Regions from separate parts of the Aggregicoccus sp. 17bor-14 genome, predicted to be linked through region 2. Evidence: riboswitches for the same ligand, from Rfam matches in the RefSeq annotation. Region 2 holds a riboswitch; the other holds the start of a gene.
What was found. Region 2 has a riboswitch for cobalamin ahead of FGE12_RS27925 (hypothetical protein). Riboswitches for the same ligand answer to the same signal wherever they lie in the genome.
Positions count from the first base shown of each region.

Region 1: another riboswitch for cobalamin. It lies ahead of FGE12_RS05965 (TonB-dependent siderophore receptor); the one in region 2 lies ahead of FGE12_RS27925 (hypothetical protein).

Region 1 covers NZ_VJZZ01000002.1:483,580-495,207, forward strand. The annotation lists gene FGE12_RS05950 (methyl-accepting chemotaxis protein) at 1-147, shown strand, start outside; gene FGE12_RS05955 (ABC transporter permease) at 293-2,677, shown strand; gene FGE12_RS05960 (SDR family NAD(P)-dependent oxidoreductase) at 2,708-3,502, opposite strand; cobalamin riboswitch at 3,626-3,844, shown strand; gene FGE12_RS05965 (TonB-dependent siderophore receptor) at 3,973-5,949, shown strand; gene FGE12_RS05970 (hypothetical protein) at 5,946-7,346, shown strand; gene FGE12_RS05975 (ABC transporter substrate-binding protein) at 7,370-8,212, shown strand; gene FGE12_RS05980 (iron ABC transporter permease) at 8,267-9,340, shown strand; gene FGE12_RS05985 (substrate-binding domain-containing protein) at 9,455-10,498, shown strand; gene FGE12_RS05990 (GNAT family N-acetyltransferase) at 10,569-11,099, shown strand; gene FGE12_RS05995 (MFS transporter) at 11,105-11,628, shown strand, end outside.
Region 2 covers NZ_VJZZ01000021.1:52,253-63,880, reverse strand. The annotation lists gene FGE12_RS27975 (GNAT family N-acetyltransferase) at 1-291, shown strand, start outside; gene FGE12_RS27970 (hypothetical protein) at 288-899, shown strand; gene FGE12_RS27965 (SPFH domain-containing protein) at 970-2,004, opposite strand; gene FGE12_RS27960 (SPFH domain-containing protein) at 2,001-3,161, opposite strand; gene FGE12_RS27955 (hypothetical protein) at 3,167-3,832, opposite strand; gene modA (molybdate ABC transporter substrate-binding protein) at 3,990-4,760, shown strand; gene modB (molybdate ABC transporter permease subunit) at 4,757-5,443, shown strand; gene modC (molybdenum ABC transporter ATP-binding protein) at 5,440-6,516, shown strand; gene FGE12_RS27935 (ubiquinol-cytochrome c reductase iron-sulfur subunit) at 6,578-6,982, opposite strand; gene FGE12_RS27930 (cell surface protein) at 7,096-7,851, opposite strand; gene FGE12_RS27925 (hypothetical protein) at 7,848-8,936, opposite strand; cobalamin riboswitch at 9,102-9,325, opposite strand; gene FGE12_RS27920 (M24 family metallopeptidase) at 9,364-10,704, opposite strand; gene FGE12_RS27915 (ATP-binding protein) at 10,896-11,628, shown strand, end outside.

The sequences.
Region 1 (11,628 bases), on a different contig from region 2:
CGGCTGCTCCGGCAGCTGCAGGAGCAGGCCCAGACCAGCGTCACGGTGGCCAGCACCAGCACCACGCTCGCCCGCCACGCGGACGGCTTGCGCTCCCTGCTGCCCGCGGATGGCGAGGAGCCGCCCCGCCGCAGCGCGGGCTCGTAGCGTCCGGCCGTGGGACGGCGCTTTCCCACGGGCGCACAGGTGGGGTGTCCGGCCGTGGGACGCGCGCCCGCAGAGGGGGCGTGGCACGCGCGAAGCACTCCTCGCGCGCATGCGCGAAGGCTGGCTCGGACGGACGTGGGATGACGTGAGGCTGACGCTGCGGGCAGCGCGCAAGGCGCCCGGCTTCACGCTCGGCGCGGTGCTCACGTTGGCGCTGGGCATCGGCGCCAACAGCGCCCTCTTCAGCGTGCTGGACGCCGTGCTGCTGCGGCCGCTGCCCTACGCCCAGCCCTCGCAGCTGGTGAGCTGGCAGGGCAACCAGTCCGCGCTGGACGTGGAGGACTTCGGCGCGGGCGCCCCGTCGCTCGCGTCGGTGGGGCTCTACGCCGAGTGGCCGCTGGACCTGGTGGAGGGGGCGCTGCCCGAGCGCGTGGACGGCGCGATGGTGACCGGCGGCCTCTTCCCCACGCTGGGCGTGCCCGCCGCGCTGGGCCGCACCCTGGGCCCCGCGGACGACCGGGCCGGCGCGCCGCCCGTGGTGGTGCTCAGCCACGCGCTGTGGCGGGGGCGCTTCGCCAGCGCGCCGGACATCCTCGGCCGCACGCTGTCCCTCGGAGGCCAGGCGTACACCGTGGTGGGCGTGCTGCCCGAGCGCTTCCGCCTCCCCGAGGGCGAGGCCGAGGCCTTCGTCCCCGCGCGCATCGTCTACCCGGAGGGCGCCACCGCGCGCGGCGCGCACTTCTTCTACCCGGTGGCGCGGCTGCGCCCGGGCGCGGAGCTCTCGCGCGCGCAGGCGGAGGTCGACACCGTGGTGGGCCAGCTGCGCGAGGCGCACCCCGAAGAGGTGAAGGAGATGCGCTACGTGCTGCAGAGCCTGCACGAGCGCGTGGTGGGGCCGGTGCGCCCCGCGCTGCTGGTGCTGCTGGGCGCGGTGGGCCTGGTGCTGCTCGTGGCCTGCTCCACCTTCGCGAACCTGCTGCTCGCGCGTGCGAGCAGCCGGCAGCACGAGCTCGCGGTGCGCAGCGCGCTGGGCGCGAGCCGCGGGCGGCTGGTGGTTCAGCTCCTCATCGAGAGCGTGGTGCTGGCGCTCGCGGGCGCGGCGGCGGGGCTGGTGCTCAGCCTGTGGGGCGTGGACGCGCTGCGGGCGCTCGCCCCCGAGGGGATGCCGGGGCTCGCGGAGGCGCGCGTGGACGCGGCCACGCTGGGCTTCACTGCCGGGATGGCGCTGCTCACCGGGCTGCTCGCGGGGCTGGTGCCTGCGCTGCAGGCCTCGCATCCGGCCCTGCGCGCGACGCTCGGTGAGGGCGGACCCACGCAGGCCGGCGGGCGCAGGGCAGCGCGGGCGCGCCAGGCGCTGGTGGGCGCGCAGCTCGCGCTCGCGCTGATGCTGCTGGTGGGCGCGGGGCTGCTGCTGCGAAGCCTCTGGCGCCTGCAGTCCGTGGACCTGGGCTTCGAGCCCGCGGGGGCGCTCTCGCTGCGCCTGGACCTGCCGCCCGCGCGCTATCCCACGCAGGCGCAGCAGACCCCGTTCCTGCGCGGCCTGCTCGAGCGCACGCGGGCGCTGCCCGGCGTCGCCTCCGCGGGGCTGGTGAGCGAGCTTCCGCTCTCCGGCGGGAGGCTCACGCACAACATCGTGGTCGAGGGGCTGCCGCCGGTGGCCCCTGGCGAGGAGCCCTCGGCCGAGGCGCGCACCGTGAGCGAGGACTACGTGGAGACGGCGCACATCCCGCTCCTGCGGGGGCGGTCTCTCGAGGCGAGCGACGATGCCGCAGCGCCGCGCGTGGCGGTGGTGAGCCGCGCCTTCGTGGAGCAGTTCCTCCCCGGCCAGGACCCGCTGGGGCGCCGCGTGCGCTGGGCGCGCGGGCCTGCGGACGCGTGGATGACCATCGTGGGCGTGGTGGGGGACATCCGCCACCGCTCGCCGGACAAGGTGGAGGGGGCGGCCGTGTACGTGCCCTTCGCGCAGAACGACGCGCCGTGGAAGCGCTGGACGCACCTGGTGGTGCGCGGCAATGGCGCCGTCGACGTGGCCTCGCTCGCGCCCGCGCTGCAGGAGCAGGCGGCGGCCTTGGACCCACTCCTCCCGCTGACGAAGGCGCGCACGCTGGAGCAGGTGGTGGGCGCGGCGCTCGCGGACCGCCGCTTCCAGCTCGCGCTGCTCGGCGCCTTCGCGGTGCTCGCGCTCGTGCTCGCGGGGCTGGGCGTGTACGGCGTCACCGCCTTCCTCGTCACGCAGCGCACGCGCGAGTTCGGCATAAGGCTCGCGCTGGGCGCGCGCGAGGGCACGGTGCTGGGACTGGTGATGCGCCAGGCGCTCTCCGTGGTAGCGACGGGGTGCGCGCTGGGCCTCGTGGGCGCAGCCGCGCTCTCCGGAGGGCTGCGCGCCTTCCTCTTCGGGGTGCAGCCGCTGGACCCGCTCACCTTCGCGGGCCTCACGCTCGCGCTCGCGGCGGTGTCGCTCGCGGCGAGCCTGCTGCCCGCCTGGCGCGCCACCCGGGTGGACCCCGCGCTCGCCCTGCGCGCGGAGTAGCTCGACGCGCGGCAGGGAGAGGGGACGGGCCTACAGCACCGAGCGCAGGAGGCCCCCGTCCACGCGCAGCGCCGCGCCGTTGGTCGCGGCGGAGAGCGGGCTCGCGAGGTAGGCGACGAGGCTCGCGACCTCGGACGGGTCGATGAAGCGCTTGAGCAGGGAGCTGGGGCGCATCTTCTGGAAGAACTCCTTCTCCACCTGTGCGCGGCTCACGCCCTGCTGCTTTGCAAGCCCCTCCACGAAGCCCTCCACGCCCTCGCTCGCGGTGGGGCCGGGCAGCACGGTGTTCACCGTCACCCCCGTGCCCACCGTGGTCTCCGCGAGACCGCGCGACACGGCCACCTGCGCCGTCTTCGTCATCCCGTAGTGGATCATCTCCGAGGGGATGTGCACCGCCGACTCGCTCGAGACGAAGAGGATGCGGCCCCAGTTCTGCTCGCGCATGCCCGGCAGGTACGCGCGCGAGAGGCGCACGCCGCTCAGCACGTTGGTCTCGAAGAACTGCAGCCACTCCTCGTCGGGGATCTCCTCGAAGGGCTTGCTCGCGAAGATGCCCAGGTTGTTCACCAGCACGTCCACGCGCGGGACCTGTGCGACCACCTGGCGCGCGCCCTCGGCCGTGCCCAGGTCCGCCGCCACGCCAGAGAGCTTCGCGCCGGGCACCACCTTGCGCACCGCCGCGAGCGCCGCCTCCACGCGCGCCGGGGTGCGTCCGTTGAGCACCACCTGGGCACCCTCGCGCGCGAGCGCCGTGGCGATGGCGAGCCCGATGCCCGCGGTGGATCCGGTGACGAGGGCCTTCTTGTCCTGGAGCTGCAAGTCCATGTGTGTCCTCTGGGGGAAAGCCCTCTAGATGCGCAGGCCCCCGGCGCGTCGCCACCGTTCGCCGGGGAGCCCCGGGCTGCCGGGCGGGCAGGGGAGCGTTTGACAAGGCCCCGCCCGCGCCGTATTCCGGCCGGCGCCATCGGTGCCCTCCGCTCTGTGTAGCGGCGGGCTCCAAGGGAAGCCGGTGAGAGTCCGGCACTGCCCCGCAGCGGTGAGCAGGAACGAACGCCGTCATCTGAAGCACTGGTCCGAAGCTGGACTGGGAAGCGACGGCCAGTAGGTGGGAGGACGCTCCTCCCGCGCCTGTGAGTCCGAAAACCTGCCGATGGCCCGCGGCGTGCCCTCACGGGCGCGCGCAGCGGACAGGACCGAGACCTCCGAGGGGAGGTGGCGGGCGGCGCACGGCCGGACTTCACCCTCTCCGCGCACCTCCCCTGCCAGCCCTCCCTCCGGCGCGCGAGGAGTGGACGTTGAAGGGGAGTCGTGAGCAGAGGGCCGCGAGGGCCACCGCCGCTGCGGCCGCGCTCGCGCTCGCCCTGCCCGCGCACGCCCAGGCGCCCGAGTCCCCGCAGGTGCCGGAGGACGTGCAGCAGGCCGAGCAGCTCGGCGAGCTCATCGTGGTGCAGGGCCAGCCGCTGCCCCTGCCGCGCCTGCCCGCGCCCCACACCGCGCAGCAGCGCGACCCCACGGCGGCCGTCACGCTCTTGCCGGTGGAGGCGCAGCGGCTGGAGGCGCGCGACACGGCGGAGGTGCTCGCCACCGCGCCGGGCGTGAGCGTGCAGGACCTGGGCGGCTATGGGCAGGCGAAGAGCCTGAGCGTGCGCGGCGCGGCCTCCAACGGCGTGCTGGTGCTGCTGGACGGCATCCCGCTGCAGGGGGCGGGCGGCATCGCGGACCTCTCGCGCATCCCGCTGCCGCTGGTGCAGCGCTTCGAGCTGCTGCGCGGAGCGGCCGGCGCGCGCTACGGCACGGGGGCGCTGGGCGGCGTGGTGAACGTGGTGACGCGCGAGGCGGGTGAGCACCCGTGGGCGGGCCTCACGCTCACCGGTGGCAGCTTCGGCACGCTGCAGGGAGAGCTCGCGGCGGCGGGCAGCGCGCTGGGCGGCACGGGGCTGCTGCTCGTGCACGCGGGCGGCTCGCGCGGGGACTTCCCCTACCTCTTCGACCCGGCGCCCTCCCTGCCGGGCAACGCGCTCGAGGAGCGCAAGCGGCAGAACAACGACGCGGGCGGCGGGGGCGGCCTCGCGAAGTACCGGCGCGAGCTGTCGCCGGGCCTCGCGCTGGACGTGCTCGCGGAAGGACAGGCGGACGAGCGCGGGCTCGCGGGCTCGGCGCAGAACCCTTCCTCGACGCGCGAGCGCTCGCGCCACGGCTCCCTCGCGCTCGCCCTCACCCGCAGCGAGGGCGCGCACACGCAGCTCTACGCGCGCGGCTACGCACACGCCGAGCGGCTCGAGCAGTCGAGCGGCGGCGAGAGCCTCGGCGCGCAGACGCACGCGGTGGGCGGAGTGGAGCTGGATGCGCGCACCCGCGCCGGCCTCCACGGCCTCTCGGCGAACGCGAGCGTGGGGGCGGAAGGCGTGCCGGGCGCGGCCACCTGGCTGCGCCTCAGCCTCATGGCCCAGGACGAGCTGCAGCTGCTCGGCGAGCGCCTGCTGCTCGCGCCCAGCGTGCGGGTGGAGCGCGCCGGGCCCTACACGCTCTTCTCCCCGAAGCTGGGGCTGCTCGCGAAGCTCTACGGCCCCCTGCGCCTGCGCGCGAACGTGGGCCAGGCACACCGCGCCCCCTCCTTCTACGAGCTGTACGTGCGCGCCGGCACGCTGCTGCCCAACCCCTCCTTGCGCCCCGAGCGCGCGCTGCACGCGGATGCGGCGCTCGTGTACGAGGGCACGCGCGGCTCGGCCGCCGTGGGGCCCTTCGTCGCGCTCTACGAGGACCTCATCGCCTACGAGCTGTACCCGCCCTTCGCCGCGCGGCCCGTGAACTTCGCCTCCGCGCGCTCGAGCGGCCTGGAGGCCGAGGGCGAGCTGCGGCCCTGGGCCGACTTCCTGCGCCTGAGCGCGAGCTACACGCTGCTCTTCAGCACGAACCTGAAGGATGACCCGCGCTACTACCTGAAGGACCTGCCCTACCGCCCGCGCCACGCGCTCAGCGCGCGCGTCTCGGGCGGCCCCCGCTGGCTCTCGGCGAGCCTGGAGGTGGCGGCGCAGTCCAAGCAGTACTTCAACCGCACCGAGGAGCTGGTGCTGCCCGCGCGCGCCTTCGTGCACGCCGGAGTGCACACCACCCTGGGCCGCGCGCCCGAGGTGACGCTGGGCCTCGCGGTGAAGAACCTCTTCGACGTGCGCACCCAGGACTTCGACGGCTACCCGCTGCCCGGCCGCTCCGTGTACGCGACCCTCGCGCTCGCGCTCGGCGGACGCACGGCCCAAGGAACGGATCGATGACCCGACTGCTGCCATTGCTGCTGCTCCCGCTGCTGCTCACGGGCTGCCCCGACTCGGGCGTGCTCTGCTCCGAGGGGCTCACCGCCTGCGGCAACACCTGCGTGGACCTGCAGAGCGAGAGCGCCCACTGCGGCGCCTGCGGCCAGGCCTGCGCGCAGGGAGAGCTGTGCTCGGAAGGGGCCTGCCTCGCAGCGCCCGAGGCCTGCGCGGGCGGGGTGTGCGGCTACGACGTGGTGGCCACCTGCTTCAACGCGGGCCAGGTGGTGGGCGTGCAGGCGGAAGCCGCGCTGCGCGGGCGGCGCACCCCGGTGGGCAGCAACCCGCAGACGGTGGCGCGCCTGCAGGACGTGCTGGTGGTGGTGGACGGGCTCAGCCGCAAGCTGCGCCAGGTGCGCCTCGGCGACTTCAGCGCGCTGCCCGAGGAGGACAGCGCGGGCGCCGCTCCCAACCAGCTGCTCGCGGCAGACCCCTACCTCTACGTGCTCAACTCCACCTCCAACACGCTGCAGGTGCTCAAGCGCACGCGCGAGCCGCTCGCGGCGCCCGAGGGCGGCACCCGCTTTCCGCAGGGCCTCGGGCTCGAGACGGTGGACGAGCTGAACTTCGGCCCCAACACCAACCCCTACGCGATGGCGCCGCTGGGTGACGCGCTGTGGGTGAGCCTGCTCGGAAACCTCGGCGAGGACCCGGGCGCGGGCGGGCGCGTGGTGCGCGTGTCGCTCGCAGACCCCGCGCACCCGGTGAAGACGGGCGAGGTGCAGCTCCCGTCCGGCGCGGCGCTGCGGCCCTTCCCGGGCAAGAGCAGCCTCGCGGCGCCCAACGGGCTCGCGGCCTTCGGCGACGCGCTCTACGTGGCCCTGAGCAACATCTCGCTCGACACCTACCAGGCTGCGGGGCCCGGGCTGCTCGCGCGCGTGGACCCGGTGCGCATGGCGGCGGAGACGGTGGACCTGGGGGAGGGCTGCCTCGGGGCCTCGTGGGTCGCGCGCCTGGGAGAGCGGCTGCTGGTGAGCTGCGGCGGCCTCACCACGTACACGAAGGACTACCAGCTCGAAGCGGTGCAGAAGACGGGCCTCGTGCTCCTGGGGCCGGACTCGAGTGGCGCGCTGGCGCCGCGGGCCACCTGGAGCCTCGGGTGCGCGGCCGGCACCAGCTGCCTGCTGCCCAGCGCGGGGCGCTTCGCCACGGTGGGCGAGCGCGTCTTCGTCGGCGACGTGAGCTACGGCCGACTCTTCGTGGTGGACGTGGTGCAGGACGCCTTCGTCGAGCGGCGAGGGCTCTCGGGAAGTGCCCAGCCTCCGCTCGACCTCTGCTCGCGGCCCGACCCCGCCTGCGCGGGCCAGGCCTCCTGCGGCCAGCTGCCCTCGCTCGTCGGGGACGTGGTGGCCGTGCCATGAACCCCCGTCACCCTGGATTCGCCATGCGCGCTGCGCTCGCCCTGCTGCTCCTCGTCGCCTCCACGCCCGCGCTCGCGGCGCGCCCCGCGGGGCCCTATTCCCTGGGGCCGCAGCGCGCGGCGCCCGTGCGGCGGGTGGTGACGCTCGCGCCCTCGCTCACCGAGATGGTGGTCGCGCTCGGGGCAGGGGAGCGGCTGGTGGGTGTGTCGCGCTTCGACCAGCAGCCCGAGGTGGCGAAGCTGCCGCGGGTGGGCGGCTTCACGGACCCGTCGGTGGAGGCGGTGCTCGCGCTCAAGCCGGACCTGGTGCTGGTGTTCCCCGGGCCCGGCAACCAGCGCCCGGTGGAGAAGATGGCGCAGCTGGGCCTGCGCGTGCTGGTGCTGCCGCTGCAGACGGTGCAGGACACGCTCGCGGCGATGCGCGCTGTGGGAGACGCGCTCGGGCGCGGTGCAGAGGCGCAGGCGCTGGTCTCGCGCATCGAGGCCACCCGCGCACGCGTGCGGGCCGCGGCGGCAAAGTCGAAGCGGCCTCCGCGCGTGCTCTTCGTGTACGGCTTCGAGCCGCTGGTGGTGGCGGGGCCGGGCTCCTTCGCGGACGAGCTGCTGCACGACGCAGGCGGGGTGAACATCGCGGCGGACGCGGGTACGCCCTATCCGGTGTACTCGCCCGAGCGCGCGGTGGTGGCGAAGCCGGACGTGGTCATCGACGCGGCGGACGTGGACGTGGGCAAGGACAAGCTCCGAAACCTCCCCGGGCTGCGCGAGGCGCGCTGGGCGCAGGTGCCCACGCGTGCGCTCCTCCAGCCAGGGCCCAGCCTGGGCCGCGGCCTCGAAGAGCTCTACGCGTTGCTCCATCCCGAGAACTGAGTGTCCCATCTCCCTCTGGGAGAGGGCTAGGGTGAGGGAAGAAGCCTTTCGCAGATGACCACCACGCGTTCCCAGCACCTCACCCGCGGTCACTTCTCCACCGCGCGCCTCTACGCGCTGTGCGGGCTCTTCCTGCTGCTCGCGGTCGCAGCCTTCCTCGTCGCTGCGCGCTTCGGCGAGCAGCCCATCTCGCTCACCGCGGCCTTCTCCGACCCCACCTCCACGGATGCGACGATCTTCTGGTCGCTGCGCCTGCCGCGCGCGCTCCTCGGAGCGCTGGTAGGCGCAGGGCTCGCGGCCTCGGGCTCCACGCTGCAGGGACTCTTGCGGAACCCGCTCGCGGACCCCTTCGTGCTGGGCGTCTCGGGAGGCGCGGCGCTGGGGGCCACGCTCGCGCTCGCGGTGGGGCTGGGCACGGTGGGCGAGCTCGCGCCGGGCGTGCACGAGAGCGTGGCGCAGCTGTCCGCGCCCAGCCTCTTCGCGTTCCTCGGGGCGGGGGCGGCGGTGGCGGTGGTGCTCGCGGGAGGCCGCGCGCACGGCTCGCGCGCGCCCTACGCGGCGCTGCTCACGGGCGTGGTGTTCAACTCCTTCGCGTCCGCGGCCATCACGCTGGTGAAGACGCTCACCAACCCGGACCGGCTCGCGGAGATTCTGTACTGGCTCGCGGGCACGCTCGGCTACGAGCGCCCCGCGGTGCTCGGGCTCGCGGCCGCGCTGCAGGTGGGCACGCTCGCGGTGATGGTCGCGCTCTCCGGGCGGCTCAACCTCCTGAGCCTCGGAGACGACGACGCCGCGGCGCTCGGCGTGCCGGTGGCCTCCACGCGGCGCTGGCTGCTCGTCGCGGCGAGCGCGAGCGTGGCGGGTGCGGTGGCGCTCACCGGGCTCATCGGCTTCGTGGGGCTCATCGTGCCGCACCTGCTGCGGCTCGCGTTCGGGCCGGACCAGCGGCTGCTCATCCCGCTCTCGGCGCTGGGGGGCGCGGCCTTCCTCACGCTGGCGGACCTGCTCGCGCGGCTCGCCTTCCCGCTCTTCGGCACGGAACCGCCGGTAGGCGTCATCACCGCGATCCTCGGAGGCCCGCTCTTCCTCCTCCTGCTGCACCGCCGGCAGCGGCAGGGGGCTGCGTAGTGGGCGCCGGTCGTGGCGTGCTGCACTGCCGCTGAGTGCGGCGCGGCGCGTCGAAGCGCTCAGACCGGGGTCCATGGAGCACCGGGCCCGCAAGTAGGGCACACTACCCAGGCCATGCCGACGCTGCCTCCGCTGCTGCTCTCGCTCGCCGTCGCTGCCGCCGCTCCAGCGCCCTCCGCCACCGTCGCCCCCGTCGGCCCCGCGGCCAACGAGGTGCGGGTGGGGGGCTCCTCCAGCATGCTGCCGGTGACGCGCATCATGGAGGCGGGCTTCGAGTCCCAGGCGCGCAGCCTGCACCTCAAGGTGCTGCAGGCCACGAGCACGGGCCGCGGCTTCAAGCAGCTGTGCGCGGGCGAGGTGGACGTGATGGCGGCGAGCCGCCCCATCGAGGACGCGGAGGTGCGCGCGTGCACCGGCGCGGGGCAGGCCTTCGTGGAGCTGCCGGTCGCGCTCGACGGCGTGGCGGTGGTGGCGCACCGCGACGCCTCCTGGCTCTCGTCCATCACGGTGACGGAGCTGCGCCGCCTCTGGACTCCGGACGCGAAGAAGCGCGTGACGCGCTGGAGCCAGCTGCGCAAGGGCTGGCCGGACGTGCCGGTGAAGCTGGTGGCGCCCGGCGTGGGCTCGGGCACCCGGGACTTCTTCGCGGAGGCGCTGGGGCTGACGGCGGGCAACCACAAGCTGCGGCCGGACGTGCGCGAGGTGGAGAGCGGTGAGGACATGGTGCGCGCGGTGGCCGCGCAGCCTGGCGCGCTCGGCTTCCTCAGCACCTCGTACCTGGAGTCGAAGCAGGACGCGCTGCGCGTGGTCGGCGTGGACGACGAGGACGCGCGCACGGGCGCAGGGCCCATCCTGCCGGGCGAGGACACCGTGCGCAGCGGCAAGTACCAACCCTTCACGCGGCCGGTGATGCTCTACGTCTCGGCGCGCGCGCTGGAGCGCGAGGGCGTGGCGAGCTTCGTGCGCTTCTACGTGGACAGCGCGGAGCGGGTGACGCGCAAGGGGGGCTACGTGCCGCTGCCGGCCGAGGTCTACCGCCTGGACCAGGCGCGCCTGCGGGCGCGGCGCACCGGCAGCCTCTTCTCCGGCAAGGTCGCGGGCGTGCCCATCGCGGAGCTGCTGCGGCGCGAGGCCGCGGACGTGGGCGCGGGGCACTGAAGCCCCGCAGCGGCCTCGCCCGGCACCGCGCCGGCTGCGCAGCGCTGCCGGACGGTGCTACGACGGAAGGGTGAACGTCCCCGTCCTGACCACCGAGCGCCTCGTCCTCCGCCGCCACCAGCTCGAGGACTTCGAGCCCGCCAGCGCCATGTGGGCCTCCCCGGACGTCGTCCGCCACATCGGCGGCCGGCCCTTCACGAAGCAGGAGACGTGGTTCCGGCTGCTGCGCTACGTGGGCCACTGGGAGCTGCAGGGCTACGGCTTCTGGGCGGTGGAGGAGCGGGAGACGGGGCGCTTCGTCGGGGAGCTCGGCTTCGCGGACTTCCAGCGCGAGCTCACCCCGCCGCTGGGGGCGGGCACCCCGGAGATGGGCTGGGCGCTGGTGCCCTCGGCGCACGGCCGGGGCTACGCGACGGAGGCGCTCTCCGCGGCGCTCGCGTGGGGTGACGCGCACTTCGAGGTCGCGCGGTCGGTGTGCATCATCGACCCCGGGAACCTCGCCTCCGTGCGGGTGGCGGAGAAGCTCGGCTTCCGCGCCTACGCGGCGGCCACGCTCGGCGGCGCGCCGACGCGCCTCTTCGAGCGCCCCTTCGTTCGCTGAGCGCCATGGCCCCCGCGCCCTCCCGGCTCCGCGCCACCTTCCACGCGCACGCAGGCGGCCTGCCGCGCCTGTACTGGGTGCTGTGGTGGGGGACCTTCATCAACCGGCTCGGCTCCTTCGCGGTGCCGTTCATCGCCCTGTACCTCACGCGCGAGCGAGGGATGGGCGCGGCCGCCGTCGGGCTGGTGGCGAGCCTGCACGGGCTGGGAGGGCTGCTCGCCGCGTACCTGGGCGGCGCGCTCGCGGACCGCATCGGCCGGCGCCCGACGCTCATCGGGGCGCTGTGCTGTGGCGCGGGCTCCATGGTGCTGCTCGCCCTCGCGCGCCAGCCCGCGCTCATCGCGCTCGCGGCCTTCTCGCTCGGCCTGCTCGGGGACATGTACCGGCCCGCGGTCTCCGCGGCCATCGCGGACGTGGTGCCTGCGGACAGGCGCGCGCAGGCGTTCACGCTCTTCTACTGGGTCGTGAACCTCGGCTTCGCCGTGGCGCTGCCCACCGCGGGCCTGCTCTCGCGCGCGGGCTTCTCGGT
Region 2 (11,628 bases):
GGAGCGCCCGTGGGCTGCGTGTTCTTCCACCCGAAGGAGGACCACGTGTACCTGGACCGGCTCGCGGTGCTGCCGGCGTTCCGCGGCGCGGGCGTTGGTGCTGCACTGATGGATGCGGTGGAGGCGGGCGCCGAGGGACTGGGCGCGGTGCGGCTCAGCGTGCGGCTCGCGCTGACGGAGCAGCAGCGGTACTACGCGCGGCGCGGCTACGTGTTCCACGCGCACGGCACGCACGCGGGCTACGACGAGCCCACCTTCCTCGTGCTGCAGAAGCCGCTGCGGGCGGGATGAGCGCTCCGGAGCTGGAGGACTTCCTCGCCCGCTGGGAGCGCTGGTATCCCGGCGTCCCGCCCGTGCCCCACGTGCTGCGGCGCGCGGCGGAGCAGACCTGGCTGCGCGCGTACACGCTGTTCAACGTGCGCCACTGGGCCGACCTGGAGGAGGTGCGCTCGCGCTACCACGCCCTCGCGGACCACGTGCTGGGGCCGGGCGCCGCGTGCGCGCTCGTCACCCTGCGCACCACGGATGCGCTCACGCTCGCGCCTGCGTCACTCGAAGCGCTGGACGAGGTGCTCGGCGAGAGCGGCAATCCGCTCGCGGGCTACGGGCTGCGGCGGCTCACCCGGCTCACGGGCTCGCCCGCGCTGGAGGAGTCCTTCGAGGACGCGCAGGTGTGGCTCTATGGCGCGCGCGTGCTCTGGGTCGCCGGTGCGTGGGATGCGCTCTTGCGCGCGTGCGCCACCGGGGACGTGGGCAGCGTGATGTGGGTGGAGCTGCACAGCGGCCGCGCGTTCTCGCCCTTCCAGGGCGGCGCGGACCTGTTCCTTCCGCGGGCCCACGAGCGCGCGACGGCGCGGCTGCGCTTCGCGCCGTGGCTCGCGCCGCTCCCGGAGAGGTAGCGGCGGCGCGCCCCTCCCTCACCCCTTCCCTCTCCCAGAGGGAGAGGGGACCTTCACGCGGCTTCGCTCGTTACTCGCCGTCGGCGTTGGCCGAGGGGGCGACGGAGGGGGCGGCCTTCGACTGCTGCTGACCCAGCATCGAGCCCACCAGGTCGTTCACGTTCACCGTGGACACGTTCGTCGCCGGCACCAGCAGGATGCGCTTGCCCGCGAACTGCTTCGCGAGCTGCATCTTCACGTACGCGTCGCCGCCGAGGCGATTGAGCGCCTCCGCCTCCTTGCGCGTCGCATCCGACTCCGCGCGAGCGCGCGCGAGCAGCGCCTTCGCCGCGTTGCTCTGCGTCTGGAAGTAGCCGTCCGCCTCGTTGCGGATGGAGCCTGCGCGCCCGCGCGCCTCCTCCAGCCGCCGGTTCCACTCGGCGCGCTTCGCCTCCAGCTCGCTCGCCTTCTGCACCACGATGTTCTTCTGCTGCTCGAGCAGCGTCTGCACGTCCGCTTCCGCCTGCTTCTGGGCGTTGATCGCCTCCTGGTACTCCGGGTCGAAGCGGTGCTGCTGCACCTGCAGGCTGTCCACCACCAGGCCGTAACCCTCCAGCTCCTTGGCGAGCAGGTCGCGCGCCTTCTGCGCCACCTGGTTCTTCATCGCCACCTGGTAGTACTCCTCGCTGGTGATGGTGTTGAAGGCGTCCCGGATGGCGCTGCGGGCCATGGGGCGCACCACGCGCTCCTTGATCTCCTCCGCCGAGCGCCCCACCCGCGTCACCACCTCTCCGGCCTTCTGCGGGTTCACGCGCCACATCACGTTCACGTCGATGTGGACGTTGTTGCCGTCCTTCGTCTTGAAGGTGATGTCGTCCGGCACGGGGCGGTCGCCCTCGTCCGTGTTCGCGTTCATCAGGAGGTTCTGCTGGCTCAAGGGCAGCACGTCCCAGCTGTTGAGCAGCGGCATCACCAGGTACGTGCCGCCCGCGGGGTAGATCTGCTGCTCGCCGCGCTTCTCCATCAGTCCGAGCATGTTCGTGCGCACGCCCACCTCGGTGCTGCTGGTGGACTCACAGCCGCACAGGGCCAGCGCGAGCACGCAGCTCACGAGTACGCGCTTCACTTGGCACCTCCCGTCACGGCGGCGGGCTGCACGGACATGGGCGCCCCGGGCGAGAGCCCCACCAGCTGCCAGCTCTGGCGCACGAAGGTGATGTACTGCTCGGGCGTCATCACGCCCTGGCTCACGGCGTCGAACATCTTCGCGGTCTCCAGCGCCACCACGTAGCGGCCACCCGCGGCGTTCAGCGCATCCACCTTGAGCCGCTTGGCCTCCGCCTGCGCGAGGCCGAACTCGCGGTCCGCCTTCGCGCGCGTCTCGGCCGCGTTCAGCTCCGCCTCGCTCAGCACCTTGGAGATCTCCGCGGACACCTGGCTCTCCGCGATGGTGATGTCCGCGCTGCCCTTGGAGGAGAGCTGCTGCAGCTTCGCGCGCTCCTCGTTGACCAGGCCCTCCTTGCGGTTCTTCACCGTGAGCTGCACGGCCACCTTCTTGTCGTGCAGGCTCTTCTCGTAGTTGGGCGCGTAGCTGTAGCCGCCCAAGAGCAGGCGCTCCACGTGGAAGCCGCGCGCGGCGAAGCGCTCGCGCAGCAGCTGCTCCGCCTCGCCCAGCGTGCGGATGCGGTCCTCCTCGTGGAAGAAGCTCTCCGCGTTGAGCTTGCCCAGCGTGCTGAGCACGCCGTTGCGGAAGGTGTTCACGACGAAGCTGTCCACGTAGCCCTGCCCCAGCCCGAACTCGCGCGCCACCTGCACCGGGTTCTGGATGCTGTAGAGCAGCGTCACGTCCGCGCTCACCGCGTAGCCGTCCGAGGTCTGCACCGTGAGCGCATCCACCGTGCGGTGGGTGTCGTCGCCGAGCAGCTCGGTGCGGCGCAGGAAGTAGTCGTCCACCTTGCGCAGCCGGTCGCTGCCGCCCGCCTTGGCGCGGCTCTCGAGGCGGTCGTTGCTCGCCTCGAGGATGTGCACGGTGCGCGGGAAGCGGTGCAGCGCCATGCCGGGGCCCACGAAGTAGAGGCCCGGGCCGTACACCCGGTCCTCGATGTTCGCGCTCGAGGCGTAGCGGCGCTGCATCACTCCCAGCTCGCTGGGCTGCACGCGCGCGGTGCAGGAGCCGTAGAGCACGGCGAGCCCCACCAGCGTGCCGAGCGAGACGACGAGCAGGCGCCGTGCACCCTGCCTCAGCTGGGCGAGTGCGAGGCGACGACCGGGAACCTGGACCATGGCGCTTAGGTGCTCCTGTTCGGGTGACGCGGGGACATCGACGGAAGAGGCAGCTCTTCGGGCGCTGCGCTCAGCTCGGGCGCCGTGAGCAGGTGCCCGAGCGCGAGCCGGCTGGCCTCGCGGTCGGCGGCATGCACCAGCGCGTTCACCTCGCGCTCGTAGGTGCGCGTGGCTGCCCAGCGGCGCAGCTCCGGGTAGAGCAGCCCGCCCACCACGAAGAGCGCCACCCACTCCTTGCTCCAGAGCGGGATGAAGGGCGCCCAGACGACGAAGAGGCCCGCGAGCATCCCGGCGAGCGCGAGCCCCACCCGCTCGAGCGCGTGGAAGCGCTCCGGGGCGCGGTAGAAGTCGTTGCGCTCGCGCGCCGTGTAGCGCGCCGCGAGCCGCACGTAGGCGGGCAGCACCACGCCGCGCACCAGCCCCTCGGCCTCGTCCACGAAGCGCTGCGCGGCCGCGGGCGCCAGCGCCTCGCCGCTCTGGCGCGCCGCCTCGCGCAGCGCCGGCAGCTCCGCCTCCAGGTGCTGGAGGTAGAAGCGGCGCACGCCCTCCTCGTCCAGCAGGGCGGGCAGCGCGGAGCGCCGGTTCTCGAAGCCCTGGAGGAGGCGGTCCACCCACTGGCCCACGGCGGTGTGGGGGCCAGCGGCGTCAGAGGTCGGGGAGCGGGTGGGCACGGGTGTTCACCCATGAATAGCCCGTCCGGGGGGTGGGTGCCCAGCCCACCTCCGGAAAGTCGAGCCGCGGCGGGCGCTTGCGCGAGCTGAGCGCGCCCTCGCGGCGGCGCTTGCCACGCGCGACAGCGCGGAGCGGGAAGGGCACACTGGCGCCGCCATGCGCCCGCTCCTGCTGCTCCCGCTGCTGCCGCTGCTCGCCGCCTTCGGGGCGCGGCCGGCCTCGGAGGACGCGGAGCAGTCGCCGGTGCTGGTGTTCGCCGCGGCGAGCACTGCGGACGCACTGCAGGAGCTGGGGCGCGCCTTCGAGCACGAGACGGGGCGCACGGTGCGCTTCGCCTTCGGCGCCTCGAGCGACCTCGCGCGCCAGGTGGCCGCGGGCGCGCCGGCGGACGCCTTCCTCTCGGCGGACGAGGCGCAGCTGGAGCGCGCGGCGTCCAGTGGCCGGCTGGTGACGCGCACGCGCGTGCCGCTGCTGAGCAACCGGCTGGTGGTGGTGGTGCCCTCGGGCGCGCAGGAGGCACCGCGCGATGCGGCGGGGCTGCTGAAGCTGCCGCGGCTCGCGCTCGCGGATCCGCAGGCCGTGCCCGCGGGCGTGTACGCGCGCAACTGGCTGCAGGGGCGCGGGCTGTGGGCGCAGCTCGCGGCGCGCGTGGTGCCCACGGTGGACGTGCGCGCGGCGCTCGCGGCGGTGGAGACCGGGCGGGTGGCGGCCGCCGTGGTGTACGCCACGGACGCGGCGCACTCGAAGCGCGTGCGGGTGGCCTTCGAGGTGCCCACCTCCGAGTCTCCGCGCATCGTCTACCCCGCGGCCGCGCTCACGGGAGGCCACGCGCCGGCGGGCGGCGAGGCCTTCGTGCGCTTCCTGCAGAGCCCCGCGGCGCGCGCCGTCTTCCTGCGCCACGGCTTCGGGAGCGCGGCCCACCCTTGAGTGACGCGCTGAGCGACACGCTGCGGCTCGTCGGCTTCTCGCTGGGCGTGGCGCTGCTCGCGACGCTGCTGCTGCTGCCCCTCGCCGTGGGCGCAGGCTACGCGCTCGCGCGCTGGCGGGGCCGCGGGCGCGCGCTGGTGGAGACCGTGCTCTCCCTGCCGCTCGTGCTGCCGCCCACGGCGGTGGGCCTGCTCTTGCTGGAGCTGTTCGCGCGCCAGAGCCCGCTGGGGCGCCTGCTCGATGCGGCCGGCGTGGAGCTGCTCTTCACCCCGCGCGCGGTGGTGCTCGCGAGCAGCGTGATGGCGCTGCCCCTCTTCGTGCGCTCGGCGCGCAGCGGCTTCGAGGAGGTGGACCCGCGGCTCGTCGCGGTGGCGCGCACGCTGGGACTCTCGCCCCTGCAGGCCTTCTGGCGGGTGAGCCTGCCGCTCGCGTGGCGCGGGGTGCTCACCGGGGCGCTGCTGGCCTTCAGCCGCGCGCTGGGCGAGTTCGGCGCCACGGTGCTGGTGGCGGGCAACATCCCGGGCCTCACCCAGACGCTCTCGCTCGCCATCTTCCAGCACGCGCAGCTGGGCGAGGACGCCGAGGCGCTGCGCCTCACGGCGGTGGCCACGCTGCTCGCCTTCGCGGCGGTGTACGCGACGGAGCTGCTGGTGCGCCGGCGCGAGCGGCAGGTGCGCGCGTGAGCGCCCCGCTGCTGGAGCTGGACGTGCGGCTGCCGCTCGCTGCCTTCGCGCTCGAGGTGCAGGCGCGCTTCGGCTCGCGCAGCCTCGCGGTGCTGGGGCGCTCGGGCTCGGGCAAGACGAGCCTGCTGGAGGTGCTCGCGGGGCTGCGGCACGGGGCGAGAGGGCGCGTGGCGGTGGAGGGCCGCGCGCTGCTGGACAGCGCGCAGGGCCTGGAGGTCGCGCCCGAGAAGCGGCGCATGGGCTACGTGCCGCAGGACGCGCTGCTCTTTCCCCACCTGGGCGTGGAGGGCAACGTGCGCTTCGGCGTGCGCAAGGGGCAGCGCGGCGGACGCGTGGACGAGGCGCTGGAGCTGCTCGGGCTGGTGCCGCTGCTGGGGCGCAGCGTGCAGGGGCTGAGCGGCGGGGAGCGGCAGCGGGTGGCACTCGCGCGCGCGCTGGCGACGGACCCGGCGCTGCTGTTGCTGGATGAGCCGCTCGCAGCGCTCGACGTGGAGCTGAAGGAGCGCGTGCTGCCCTTCCTGCTGCGCGTGCGCGACGAGGCGCGCGTGCCGCTGGTGTACGTGACGCACCAGCTGGGCGAGGCGCGCGCGCTCGCCGAGGAGGCGCTGGTGCTCGAGCGCGGGCGGGTGCAGGCGGCGGGCAGCGCGAGCGAGGTGCTGGGAGCGCCCGCGCGTGCGGTGCTCGGCGCCGAGGGCGAGGAGAACGTGCTGGAGGGCGTGCTCGAGCGTCCCGAGGAGGGCGGCCTGCGCCTGCGGGTGACGGAGGCGCTGCGCCTCTGGGTGCCGGACGCGCCCGAGCTGCAGGCTGGCGCGCGCGCCGTCTATGCGCTGCTCGCCGAGGACCTGCTGCTCTCGGTGCATCCGCTCGAGGGCGTCTCCGCGCGCAACGTCTTCGCGGGCGCCATCACCGCGCTGGAGCCCGTGGGCGTGGACGGCGCGGTGGCCACCGTGCGCTGCGCAGGCGTGGGGCTCGCGGTGCGCCTCACGCGCGCGGCGATTGCGGAGTTGCGACTGCAGGTGGGCAGCCCCGTCTACCTCGCCGCGAAGAGCTCCGCCTGCCGCCGCTTGCGCTGAACGAAGAGAAGAAGAGGAGAACGCGGGCGAAGCCGTCCCCTCTCCCTCTGGATGTCCCTCGTCAGCCCGTGCGCCGCCGCAGGAACAGCGAGTCCCCCTCGCGCGCCACGTCGTACGCGAAGAGCCCTCGCTGCGCAGGCCCGCGCAGCAGCTGCCCCTCCTCGCTGAAGCGGCTGCCGTGGCACGGGCACTCGAGGCGGTGCGCGTCCGGCTTGTACTCCACCGTGCACGCGCCGTGGGTGCACACGCTCCACACCGCGCCGTAGCAGCCCTCGCTGCTGTGGAAGACGACGGCATTGAGGAAGGCCTCGGGCTTCTCCACCGCCGCGCTGCCGCCCACCTGCTGCAGCGCGGGGTAGTCCGAGAGCTTCAGCTCCACCCAGCCCGAGCGCCCGTCGCGGGGCCCGGGGACGCAGGCGGCGAGCGGCTCGGAGGGTGCGTCGTCTCCGCTTCCGCACGCGAGCACGAGCGCGCAGCCGCCGCCCACCAGGGTGCAAAGGGCGGCGCGGCGGGTGAGCGTCTCACATCCCTCACCCCGACCCTCTCCCAGCGGGAGAGGGGACGGCTTCGACACCTCGCTCACGGTGCAGGCCCCGTGAGTGGCGCGCCGTTCACCACCGCCACGGCGTCGAGGTCGAAGCCGCCAGAGGGAGCGAGGTAGCTGTTCACGCCGCTGTCCGTGATGCGCACGAAGCGCACGCGCGCGGGCGGGCTGGGGAAGTCGTCCAGGTCGAACGCATCGCCGCCGGCCGCGTCCGGGTCGGTGGCGCTCACCCCGTTGGTGCTGGAGGCGAACACCGGCTTCACCCCGGCGCAGCCCGGGTAGCCCCCGGCCTCGTCGCTCACCGCACAGCTGCGCTCGCTCCAGGTGACACCGTCCTCGCTCACCGCGACGCGGCCCGGCTCGGCAAAGGTGCCGCCACCTGCGCGCGCGAAGGCGTTCTCGAAGACGATGAAGTCGACGCCGGGGCCGTTCACCGCCACGGTGTCCGTGAACTCGAGCACGATGCTGCCGCCGTTGCCCAGCGAGAGCACGTGCAGCGAGCCATTCGCCGTGCCCGTGCCCTCGGGTGAGCCCAGCACCACGCTGGGGCACAGGTCCTGTCCGAAGCCCGCACCGGCGCCCGGCGTGAAGCTCACGATGCGGTCCGCGAAGGGGTCCGCCGCGTGCGTCACGGACGCCGGCCCGAGACAGGGGTTGAGGTTCTCCTCGGGCGGCGGCGTGCCCGCGTCGTCCTGGGGCTCCCCGCCGCCGTCACTGCCGCCACAGCCCGCTGCGAGCGCGAGGGCCAGCGTGAGTGGCAGCAGCAGCGTCTTTGCGAAGGAGGTGCTCACTGCGCAACCGGGACGGCCGTGACGGCGCCCACGCCCTCGGGCAGCGCGGCGGAGCTCTCCACGACGAAGCCGGTCTGCAGCTCGAGCGTGCCGAGCACCGGGTCGCGCTGGGCCGTGGCGCAGTCGGTGGCGGCGCTGCGGGTGGGGTTCTTCGCGTCCTTCTTGATCGCGATGCGCACCAGGTGCGCGTCCTTGCCCTGCGGATCCGAGATGCGCACGAGCAGGTCGTCACCCATGCTGCCCTCGAGCGACACGCGGCTGCACTGGTCCGCGAAGCGCAGCACCAGCGCAGTCAGGCCCGACGTCTTGACGAGATCCCCCTCCACCTTCAGCGGCACGCGCACGACGCCGTCATAGTGGCGCTTGAAGGTCTGGGGGTCCTGCGATCCCTGAAGCGCCGCGATTCCGTCGCGGAAGCCCGCGATGTCGAAGACGCCGCTGAGCCCAAGGGGACCGCTGAAGCTCGTCACCGCCGCCTTGTCCGGACCGTAGAGGCTGGGAGCCACGAGAGGCAGCACGTTCTCGTAGTTCGCACTCGCGTCCGCGTAGCCGAACACCGCCGCGCCGTTGGTGGCGATGGCGAGCGGGCCGCTCGCCGAGTCCTGGCTGCCCACCATCACGAGCTGCGGCGTCTGATCGCGCAGCGCATACACCGCGGAGCCCGAGCTGAACGAGGCGCCCTGCAGGCCGCTCACGTAGAAGGTGCCGTCGTTGCCCACCGCGGTGAAGTTGCCGGGGATGGAGACGTACTGGGTGCTGCTGCCCTCGAGCGTGTGCACCGCCACCTTCCCGGTGACGTCCGGCTTGGTGTAGCCGCTCAGCAGCCGCTTGCCATCATTCGCGAGGTAGCCGCCGGTGAAGATCTGGAACTTGTCCGGGTCCAGCTGCCGGTCCTCGGGCGCGAACACGTCGAACAGCGGCGTGGTTCCCGCGCTGAGGTCGGGCCAGGTGCCCAGGCTGTACACGCTGCGGCCGTCGTCCTTCAGGCCGTACACGGTGAACTGCTGCTTCGCCGCGTCGTCACCGCAGCCACTCGCGAGCGCCAGCAGCGCCGCGCCCAGGAGCATCGTCTTCGTCGCCTTCATGGTCCCCATCCCTTTGCCGGCCCCCGAGGGCCGGATGTGCAGACGCGAGGGGGAGCGTGGGGGGAGGCGCGGGGGAGAGGGGCTGTTGGAGGCAGACCTGACCTGTGCGCCGTCCGCCACCTCCCCTCGGAGGTCTCGGTATGTCCGGGAGGCGTGCGCGAGGCGCACGCCCACCGGGCCGTCGGCAGGTTTTCGGACTCACAGGCGCGGGAGACGCACGGGGCGCTCCCACCTACTGGCCGTCGCTTCCCAGTCCAGCTGCGGACCAGTGCTTCAGATGACGGCGTTCGTTCCTGCTCACCGCTGCGGGGCAGTGCCGGACTCTCACCGGCTTCCCTTGGAGCCCACCGCCACACTGCGCGAGGAGCACCGACGAGCGAGCGGGGGAATATGGCTTCGGCGGGCGCGTGTCAAACGCGCGGGCGCGCTAACGAACGAGGTACAGCGCCTCCTGGCGCGGCACGAAGAAGCGCCAGCCCTCGGGGGTGAGGTGGGCGGGGTCCTCCTCCATCATGTGCACCACCTGCCCGCCCCACTCCGGCACGGCGGTGCGCGTGGCGAGCTCGATGGCGATGTAGGAGCCGAGCCGCAGCGGCTTCGGGGGGCTCTTGCGGCTCGCGGAGCGGAAGTCGATGGCCGCGCCGAGCCCGTGGCCCTGCGCGCCGATGGGGTGGCTGTACACCTGCGCGTCGATGCCCCTGGCCTTCATCTCCGCCATGGTGGCGTCGTACACGTCCGCGCTCGAGCGCCCCGGGCGGCTCGCGCGCAGCATCAGCGCGTCCTGCAGGGCGTTGGTGTTGGCGAGCGCGCGCTTCATCCCCTCCGGCGCGTCCGTCTCGCCCTCCTTCAGCACGTAGGCCATCTTCTGCCAGTCGGTGTTGAGGCCGAGGTACGTGATGCCGAAGTCCACGTGCACGAGGTCCCCGCGCTGGATGACCACGCTCTCCTCGGCGGGCTCGAGGAAGCCGCGCGCCATGTTCCCGGTCTCGCCCTGGCGCTGCACGCGCACGTCCGGCTGGAACCAGGTGGTGACGCCGTGGGCGCTGAGGCCGTCGTAGAGGCGGCGGCGCAGCTGCCCCACCGTGGTCTTGCCCGGCTGGATGCCCGTGGACGAGAGCGCCTCCTTCACCAGCGCCTCGGTGAGCTGCACCATGCGCGTGTAGTGCGGCAGCTCCTCGGGGAGGCGCGTGTCCAGGTACTCCTCGATGAGCGGCTCGGCCGGCACAAAGCGCTTCTCCGCCTCAGGGCCCAGCGCCTTCACCAGCCACTCGTAGCTCGAGCGGGTGAGGCTGCGCGCGACCCCGCGCGTGCTGTCGATGGACAGCGCGATGTGCGCCGGGTGGAACTCGCGGTCGAGCGCCGCGAGCGTCTCGGGCTTGCTCGGCTCGAGCCGGAAGAAGCGCTCGAGGCCGCCTTCCGCGTAGTCCACCAGCGCCACCTTCTGCAGCCCGCGCTCGCCGCCGTCCACGAACACGAACACGTCCCGGTTGCCCGCGTAGGGGCGCGGCGGGGCGACGTACTGCGTGAGCGGGTCGTCGTGGAACTCCTCGTTGAGGACGATCCACATCCCCACCCCGTGCCGGCGCATCTGCGCGAGCAGCCCCGCGTGCCGCTGCTGCAGCCAGCCCTCGCGCAGCGCGAGCTGCTCGCTGAAGGGGGCGGTCCAGCTGCCGGCGGCCGTCCCTTCGGCGACGGGCGGGGGCCGCGTGGAGGACTTCCCCCCCGCGCAGCCGAGCAGGAGGACGGAGAGGAGCAGGGCGCGGTTCATGCGGGGCGGACCTCGAGGGGCAGCGGGGGCGCGGCCCACCTTAGCGGGGCAGCGGGCGGCCGGCACGCCCACTCGGCGGGGAGCCGCCCATGCGGGACGCGCCCGCCTGCCTCCTCCAGTCGGATGGCGCCGTCCCCATCTTGGGAGGGAGAAGCTGGCGCCAGAGAGTGGAGGGTCGCGGAGGGTTCGCCATGTTCCCGGTCCCCGAGAACGAGCAGGAGCGCCTGCAGGTGCTGCGCAGCTTCGCGCGGCTGGACTACAGCCCGGAGAAGGAGTTCGACGACGCGGCGGCGCTCGCGGCCGAGCTGTGCGAGGTGCCCATCGCCATCGTGTCGCTCGTGGAGGCGGACCGCGAGTGGTTCAAGGGCGTGGTGGGCGTGGAGCTGCGCAGCGTGGAGCGCGAGGACTCCTTCTGCGCGCAGGTGCTCGCGCGCGGCCGCGAGTTCATCGTCCCGGACGCCCAGCGCGACCCCGTCTACAAGCACAACCGCTACGTCAGGCACGTCCCCTTCGTGCGCTTCTACGCGGGCTTCCCCCTGCGCAGCCGCGAGGGCGCGGTGGTGGGCACCCTGTGCGTGCTGGACCGCGAGCCGCGCGTGCTGGACGCGGGCCAGCTGGAGGCGCTGCGCGCGCTGGCGCGCCAGGTGTCCGGACAGCTGGAGCTGCGCCGCGGCGCCGCGGCGCTCGCGAAGCGCGAGCTGGGCCACGTGGACGTCGAGCAACTGCAGGAGGAGCTGCTGCGGCTGCTGGTCGCGCAGTGCAGCGACGGCCTGGTGGTGACGGACGCGCGCGGCGTGCTGAAGCTCTTCAACACCGAGGCCGAGCGCCAGCACGGCGTCTCGCGCGACGCGCTCTTCAACTCGCGCTGGCCGCTGGTGCTGGGCTTCACCCAGCCCAACGGCGAGCCGCTGCCCCAGCAGGACG